DNA from 2 places in the Amycolatopsis sp. cg9 genome. Region 1 is predicted to be linked to the other one. Evidence: predicted binding sites of a transcription regulator. Region 1 holds the regulator's gene; the other holds the start of a gene.
The links. The regulator HspR, encoded in region 1, represses chaperone genes until heat shock. The targets are predictions, from matches to a motif close to ANNTTGAGTNNNNNNNACTCAANNT.
Positions count from the first base shown of each region.

Region 2: lon (endopeptidase La) is a predicted target of HspR. The motif match lies at 2,191-2,215, and genes of this name have one in related genera.

Region 1 covers NZ_CP166850.1:2,358,044-2,362,131, reverse strand. The annotation lists gene grpE (nucleotide exchange factor GrpE) at 1-13, shown strand, start outside; gene dnaJ (molecular chaperone DnaJ) at 50-1,222, shown strand; gene AB5J73_RS11055 (heat shock protein transcriptional repressor HspR) at 1,228-1,653, shown strand; gene AB5J73_RS11050 (ABC-F family ATP-binding cassette domain-containing protein) at 1,704-3,284, opposite strand; gene AB5J73_RS11045 (DUF305 domain-containing protein) at 3,520-4,059, opposite strand; gene AB5J73_RS11040 (lytic polysaccharide monooxygenase) at 4,056-4,088, opposite strand, start outside.
Region 2 covers NZ_CP166850.1:3,201,174-3,205,261, forward strand. The annotation lists gene lon (endopeptidase La) at 1-2,176, opposite strand, end outside; gene AB5J73_RS15345 (SAM-dependent methyltransferase) at 2,277-3,131, opposite strand; gene AB5J73_RS15350 (GNAT family N-acetyltransferase) at 3,201-4,088, opposite strand, start outside.

The DNA.
Region 1 (4,088 bases):
ACAGCAGCAGTAAGACGTATCCGGTTCAAGTGGGAGGAGGAGACGCCCGATGAGTGCACGGGAATGGATCGGTAAGGACTTCTACCGTGAACTGGGCGTCTCTTCCGACGCCACTTCGGACGAGATCAAGAAGGCCTACCGGAAGCTGGCCAAGGAGAACCACCCGGACGCGAACGCCGGCAACGCCGAGGCGGAGCAGAAGTTCAAGGCGGTCTCCGAGGCTTACGGCGTGCTCTCCGACGCGAGCAAGCGCAAGGAGTACGACGAAGCGCGGCGGCTGTTCGGCGGCGCCGGGGGCGGGTTCAACTTCCCCGGTGGCGGCGGCACCGGCAGCTTCGACGTCGGCGACATCTTCGGCCAGGCCGGAGCCAACCAGCAGGGCGGCTTCGGCGGGCTCGGGGACATCCTCGGCGGGCTGTTCGGCCGTGGCCGAGCTTCGGCGGGTGCGACGGCGAACCGGCCGCAGCGCGGTGCCGACGTCGAGACGGACGTCCGGATCGACTTCACCGAGGCGGTCAAGGGCGCGACCCTGCCGCTGCGGCTGTCGAGCCCGGCGACCTGCTCGACGTGCGGTGGCAACGGCGCGAAGCCGGGTACGTCACCGCGGACCTGCCCGACCTGTTCGGGCTCGGGTCTGGTCAGCCGCAGCCAGGGTGCCTTCGCGTTCTCGGAGCCGTGCCGCGACTGCCGCGGCCGCGGGACGATCATCGACGACCCGTGCCCCGAGTGCGGCGGCGAAGGCGTCAGCACGCGCACCCGCACGCTGACCGTGCGGATCCCGCCGGGCGTCGACGACGACCAGCGGATCCGGCTGGCCGGTCAGGGCGAGCCGGGCCGGGGCGGGGCGCAGGCGGGCGACCTGTACGTCCGGGTGCACGTGGCTCCGCACGCGCTGTTCGGGCGCAAGGCGCTCGACCTGACGATCACCGTGCCGGTGGACTTCACGGAACTGGCGCTGGGCACCACGATCACGGTGCCCACGCTCGAGGGCAAGGTCTCGCTCAAGGTGCCGGCGGGCACGGCGAGCGGACGGGTGCTGCGCGTGCGCGGCAAGGGCATCGCCAAGCGCGACGGTTCGCAAGGTGATCTGCTCGTCACCCTCCAGGCGGCGATTCCCGCCAAACTGGACGACAAGGCGCGCGAAGCTCTGCAGGCGTACGCCGAGTCGATGGCCGGGCACGACCCCCGGCCCGAGATCACTGAGCTGCTCGAAGGCAGGTGAGTGGGATGTTCGGCGGGATCCCGCAGGAAGGCGACGAAGAGACCCCGGTGTTCGTCATCTCGGTGGCGGCCCAGCTCGCCGGGATGCACGCGCAGACGTTGCGCACCTACGACCGGCAGGGCCTGGTGTCGCCGGGCCGCACCTCCGGTGGCGGGCGGCGCTACTCGATGCGGGACATCGCGCTGTTGCGCGAGGTCCAGCGCCTGTCGCAGGAGGACGGCGTCAACCTGGCCGGCATCAAGCGCATCATCGAGCTGGAGAACCAGGTCGACGCGCTGCGCGCCCGGATCGCCGAGCTGACCGAAGAACTGACCGCAGCGTACGTCGCGGGCGAACAGGCCGCGGCGGCGGCGCACGCGTCCTACCGCCGGGACCTCGTGCCGCTCAACCAGCAGACGGCGATGGTGGTCTGGCGCCCCAAGCGCCGCTGAGCACGTGAACTTCGAAGGCCTCCCCGGGTGACCGGGGAGGCCTTCGTGCGTCAGAGCTCCAATCGCGGCCAGGCCGCGAGGTCCGCCAGCAGCCGGCGGTCGTGCGTCGCGACGACCACCGCGGCCGGGGTGCCCAGCAAGGCCTCGGTCAGCTCCTCGACGAGCACCGCCGACAGGTGGTTGGTCGGTTCGTCGAAGACGAGCACGTCCGGCCGTCCGGCCAGCCGCAGTGCGAGGTCGAGCCGGCGTTGCTGCCCCTGCGACATCCGCCCGACCGGGGTGCGCAGCGCCTCGGCGTCGAGGAGACCCATCGCCGAAAACGGGACGCCGGCCCGCTCGTACAGCTCGCGGGCGGTGCGGTCGTCCGGCCAGGCCGGGACTTCTTGGCCGATCAACGCCACGCGCGCGCCGGCCAGGTGCCGCACCGAGCCGGTGGACGGCGTGAGCTCGCCGGCGATGGCCGACAGCAGCGTCGACTTGCCGGCGCCGTTGCCGCCGGTGACGAGCAGCCGGTCGCCGTGGTCGAGGGTCAGCGTGATCGGGCCGGTCAGGCGGCCGTCGACGCTGACGTCCGCCACGCGCACCAGCGTCCCCCGGCCGCCGGCGCCGAGATCCGGCCACCGCAACGACAACGGCGGTTCGGGCACGGTGACGCGGTGGGCCTCCAGCGCGGCCCGTTCCCGGTTGAGCGCCTGGACGACGCCGGGCGCGCGGGTCTGCCGCTGGTGCCGCCCGGTGCCCTTGTCCGGGCGCCAGCCGGTGCTGAGCCGGTCGCGGGCCTGCGCCACCGCGGCGGCGAGCTGCCGGTGGGTGTCCTGCTGTTCCTCGTGGTCCTGCACCCACCGCTCACGGTCACGGCGCCGCCCGTCCTGCCAGGCGTCGTAGCCACCGGCGTACCGGCGCGGGCGGCCGTCCTGGCTGGGGTCGAGGTCGAGGAACTCGGTGGCGACGTCGGCCAGCAGCGCCCGGTCGTGGCTGACCAGCGCGACCCCGCCGTCGTGCCCGCGCAGGCGGGTCGTGAGGAACGCCAGGCCGGCGGCGTCGAGGTGGTTGCCGGGCTCGTCGAGCAGCAGGAAGTCGTACCGCGCCCCGAGCAGGCAGGCCAGCCGCACGCGGTAGCGCTGCCCCACCGAGAGCGTGCTCAGCTCGCGGCCGCGGTCGGCGCAGGCGTCGAGTGCTTCGAGGGCGACGTCGACGCGGCGCTCGGCGTCCCACGCGTCGAGGCGCGTGGCCGCGTCCAGCGCGACGGCGTAGCGATCTTCGGCGCCTTCGGTCGCCTTCGCGAGATCTTCGGTGGCCGCGTCGAGGGTGCGCAGAGCGGCGTGGACCTCCCGCAACGCCTCGGTGGTCAGCGTCCCGACGGTCTCCCCGGACCGGAACGGCAGCGCCTGCCGGGCGACGCCGACGGTGCCGGTCCGGTGGACGACACCGTGATCGGGCGCGCGAAGACCGGCGAGGACGTGCAGCAGCGTGGTCTTGCCACGCCCGTTCTCGCCGACGACGGCCAGCCGCGAGCGGGCGGAAACGGTGACGCTCACGTCGTGCAGCACCCGGCGCGAGCCCAGGGTGACGCCGACGCCTTCCGCGCGCAGGTGGGCGTGCTGGGTCAGGGTGGAAAGGGCAGAAGACAAAGGTTGCTCCGCGGCTCAGGAGGGAGCCGGGCAGCACGGAAGCGGCCGCCCGGCGAGGACCGGAACGGCGGGCAGAAAGGTGGGTGCACCGCCGTCAGCGGCGGATCCGCAACCTCATGAAGACGGGACAGGAGTACATGATCGCGAGGCTAGCTCGCGGAAGTGGCGGCGGCCAAGCGAATATCGGGCAACCGCGAGCAGCCCCTCCCGGCTGCCCGCGGTTCCGCGCCGCGGATCAGGTCTTGAAGTTCAGCAGTTGCTTCACCTCTGCCGTCCGCGACTCGATCACCCGGCGGGCCAGGTCGCGGGCCTCGGGGTGCACCCCGCCGGTCGTTCCGTTCTCCGTCTGGGCCAGCTCGACCGCGCCTTGCTGCTGGCCCGTCAGCACGTCCAGGAACTTGCGGGTGAACTCCGGGTCCGGTGCCGACTTCAGCGCTCCCACCAGGTCCGGGGCCGTCATCTTCATGCCGCCGTGGCCGGCGTGGGCCTGGGGGTTCGCGTCCATCGTTTCGGGCTCGTTCCAGGCGCGGAGCCAGCCCTTCATCTGGTCGACCTCGGTTCGCTGCGTCACCTCGATCGCCGCCGCGAGTTCCTTCAGGGGCGGGGGTACCGAACGTCCCGCGGCCAGGCGGACGATCTCGATGCCCTGCTCGTTCTGGGGGATCAGCATCTGCAGGAACATCACGTCGGCCGCGTTGTGGGACGGGGCGGCCGACGTCGCGCCGCTGCCGCATCCGGTCAGCAGCAGCGCGACGACGGCCAGGACCAGCCTCACTGGCGCTGCCAGAGGGCCGGGGTGTTCGG
Region 2 (4,088 bases), 840 kb from region 1:
ACACCTCGCCGGTCATCGCGACGTCCGCGCGGACCACGCGGCCCGAGAGCAGCGACGCCAGCGCCGTCGTCATCGTGACGCCCGCCGACGGCCCGTCCTTCGGGACCGCGCCCGCCGGGACGTGGACGTGGATGCCGCGCTTCTTCAGGTCGCCCACCGGCAGCTCCAGCTCCGCGCCGTGCGACCGCAGGTACGACAGCGCGATCTGCACCGACTCCTTCATCACGTCGCCGAGCTGGCCGGTCAGCTGCAGCCCGGACGCGCCGGACTCCTCGTCGGCCAGCGACGCCTCGATGTAGAGGACGTCACCGCCGGCGCCGGTCACCGCCAGGCCGGTCGCCACGCCCGGGGTCGCCGTGCGCTGGGTCGAGGCCGGCAGCGACGACTCCGGGATGTGCCGCGGGCGGCCCAGGTAGGTGTCCAGGTCGGGCGCGTCCACCGTCAGCGGCAGCGAAACCTCGTCCAGCGCCACCTTGGTCGTGATCTTCCGCAGCACCTTCGCGATGGTCCGGTTCGCGTTGCGCACGCCCGCCTCGCGGGTGTACTCGGTGGCGATCCGGCTGAACGCGGCGTCGGTCAGCACCACGTCGGCGGTGCCCAGGCCGGCGCGCTCCAGCTCGCGGGGGAGCAGGTGGTCGCGGGCGATGGTGACCTTCTCGTGCTCGGTGTAGCCGTCCAGCGTGACGAGCTCCATGCGGTCCAGCAGCGGGCCGGGGATGGTCTCGAGCGCGTTGGCCGTGGCCAGGAACACGACGTCGGACAGGTCCAGCTCGACCTCGAGGTAGTGGTCGCGGAACGTGTGGTTCTGCTCCGGGTCCAGCACTTCGAGCAACGCCGCGGTCGGGTCGCCGCGGTAGTCGGCGCCGACCTTGTCGATCTCGTCGAGCAGCACGACCGGGTTCATCGAGCCGGCTTCCTTGATGGCGCGGACGATCCGGCCGGGCAGCGCGCCGACGTACGTGCGGCGGTGGCCGCGGATCTCCGCCTCGTCGCGGATGCCGCCCAGTGCGACGCGGACGAACTTGCGGCCCATGGCCTTCGCGACGGACTCACCCAGCGACGTCTTGCCGACCCCGGGAGGGCCCGCGAGGGCGAGCACGGCGCCGGAACGACGCCCGCCGACCGGGGCGAGACCCGATTCCGCGCGGCGCTTGCGCACGGCCAGGTACTCGATGATGCGTTCCTTCACGTCGTCGAGGCCGGCGTGGTCGGCGTCGAGCACCGCCCGGGCGGCGGCGATGTCGTAGACGTCCTCGGTGCGCTCGTTCCAGGGCAGCTCCAGGACGGTGTCCAGCCACGTGCGGATCCAGCCGCCCTCGGGGGACTGCTCGGACGTGCGGTCCAGCTTGTCCACTTCGGCCAGTGCGGCCTTCTTGACGGCGTCGGGCAGTTCGGCGGCCTCGACGCGGGCGCGGTAGTCGTCGTCCTCGGCGGTGCCGTCGAGCTCGCCGAGCTCCTTGCGGATGGCTTCGAGCTGGCGGCGCAGCAGGAACTCCTTCTGCTGCTTCTCCATGCCCTCGGCGACGTCCTTGCGGATCGTGTCGGTGACCTCGAGCTCGGCCAGGTGCTCCTTGCTCCACTCGAGCGCCTTCTCCAGGCGCGCGCTGACGTCGAGCGTGGTCAGCAGCTCGACCTTCCGGTCGGTGTCGAGGTACGGCGCGTTGCCGGAGAGGTCGGCGATCGCGGACGCGTCTTCGACCTGCTGGACGGCGTCGATCAGCTGCCAGCCGCCGCGCTGCTGGAGGATCGAGATGACGACGGCCTTGTACTCGGCCGCGAGCTTCGCGGTCTGGTCGTCGGTGGTTTCGGGGGCGTCCTCGGCGTGCACCCAGCGGGCGGCGCCGGGGCCGTCGGCGATCCGGCCGACGAGCGCGCGGGACGTGCCGCGCAGCAGCACGGCGGCCTTGCCGCCGGGCACGCGGCCGATGCGCTCGACCGTGGCGACGGTGCCGAACTCGGCGTACTCGCCGTGGACGCGCGGGACGATGAGGACCTCGGCCTTGGCGGCGCCGGTCGACCGGATGCCGGGGAAGGACGCCTGGGCCGGGGTCTTGGCCTGGGCGGACTCCACCGCGGCCCGCGTCTCGGTGTCGCTCAGGTCGAGCGGGACGACCATGCCCGGCAGCACGACGTCGTCATCGAGCGGGAGCACGGGCAGGAGGCGGGTGTCGGACATGTGCACTCCTCGGTTAGTTGAGTCTGCCTAGCTCAACTCTCCGATGGGTGTGTTTGTTTCCGATGGTGCGTTCGCCCACAGCGATCAAGAAAACCGCAGGTCAGCCGCCTGGTCGTGCCGCGATGCCGCACCACGCGTACGGGCGGGCTTCCGCCTCCAGCGCGTTCAGCTTCCGGTCGGGCCGCCAGTCCGGCAGGTGCACGATGCCGGGTTCCAGCAGCGGCCAGTCGCCGAACAGCGGCGCGATCTCTTCGCGGTCGCGCAGCCAGACCGGGTTGCTCGTCTTGCGGTACTGCTCGACGAACCAGCGCAGCCCTTCGAGCGTCTCGCCGCTGCCGTCGCCCTCGCTCATCTGCGAGATGGCCAGCCAGCTGCCGGGCGCGAGCGCGTCGCGGTACCGGGCCAGCAGCCCCTCCGGGTCGTCGTCCGGGCCGACGAAGTGCAGCACCGCCATCATCATCAGGCAGACCGGCTGCGAAAAGTCGATGAGCCGCTTCGTCTCCTCGGCGCGCAGGACGGCCTTCGCGTCCCGCATGTCCGCCTGCACGATGCCGGCCCAGTCGGTCGCCGCCTCCTCTTCGAGGATCAGCGTCGCGTGCGCCACGGCGACCGGCTCGTAGTCGACGTAGACGACCCTGGCGTCGTGCTCGTCGGGCAGCTCGGCCTCGACGACCTCGTGCACGTTCCCGGCGGTCGGGACGCCGGAGCCGAGGTCGATGAACTGCCGGATCCCCGCCCGCAGGGCCGCCCGCACCGCGCGGTTCATGAACTCGCGGTTCTGCTTCGAGCCGGGCCGCACCAGCGGCCACTGCTGCTCCATGCGCCTGCCGAATTCGCGGTCCACGGCCCAGTTCTGGGTGCCGCCCAGGTACCAGTCGTAGATCCGGGCCGCGGACGGCTTTTCGGTGTCGACGCCCTCGGGCGCTCTCGGCGCGGAATCCCGCTGGTCGCTCACTCCCGGCTCCCCTCGCTCTGCGGGAGCCAGCCTATAAGGACCGCGCGCCGCCGGTAATCCTCCGTTTGTTCAGCGCACGGCCGGGCGGCGCTGCCAGTACGTCCACAGCGGCCGGTACCCCTGGGCGTACCAGAACGGCGTCGACAGCGGGTTCGCCGCCGCGTGGTGCAGCAGGACGACGTCGGCGCCCCCTTCGTCCAGGACGTGGTGGGCGTGGGTGGCCAGCGCGGTGCCGACGCCGGACGAGCGCGCCGCCTCCGCGACGGCCAGCCACGACAGGTAGCCGACGCGGGCCGCGGCGACGCGGTCGCTGATCCACCCGGTCTCGCCGGGGTGCTGGATGCTCACCATGCCGAGCGGGCGGCCGTACAGCTCGGCGATCCACAGTGGCGGTTCCGGCCGGTTCAGCTGCTCGGCCAGGTCCTTGGCGAGGATGTCCTCGACACCGGTGCGCCAGTTCACCGTGCCGTACTGGGCGTCGTAGGAGTGCAGCTCCATGCCGAGCTCGACCGCGGTTTCGAGGTCGCCGGGCTCCGCGCGGCGGATCTTGACGCCCGGCGTGCCGAGCGGGGTCGCCGGGACCATCCGCTGGGACGGCCGCACGGCGACCACCCGCAGCGGCGCGAACCCGTGGTGCAGCATTTCGCGCGCGCCGGCGGCGTCCCGGCTCGCGCGGGGGACGACCGCCGCGGTCTCGGTGTCGCCGTGCTCGGCGACCGCGCGCAGATGTTCATCCCATCGAGTGAGGAGGGCGTCCAGGGCCCCGGCCGGCTGGGGGCCGGCCAGCTGGAGGTCGAGGCGGTGCTCGGTCAGCGCGCGCCAGGGCGCGTTGGGGGCGTCGCGGTCGACCTGGACGCGGGAAGCGAGCCCGGAAGCGGCGGAGTCACCCGTCGCCACCTCCAGGACCACGGCGTTTTCGGCCGCTTCGAACGGGGTCGAGCCGGGGAGCAGGGAGTC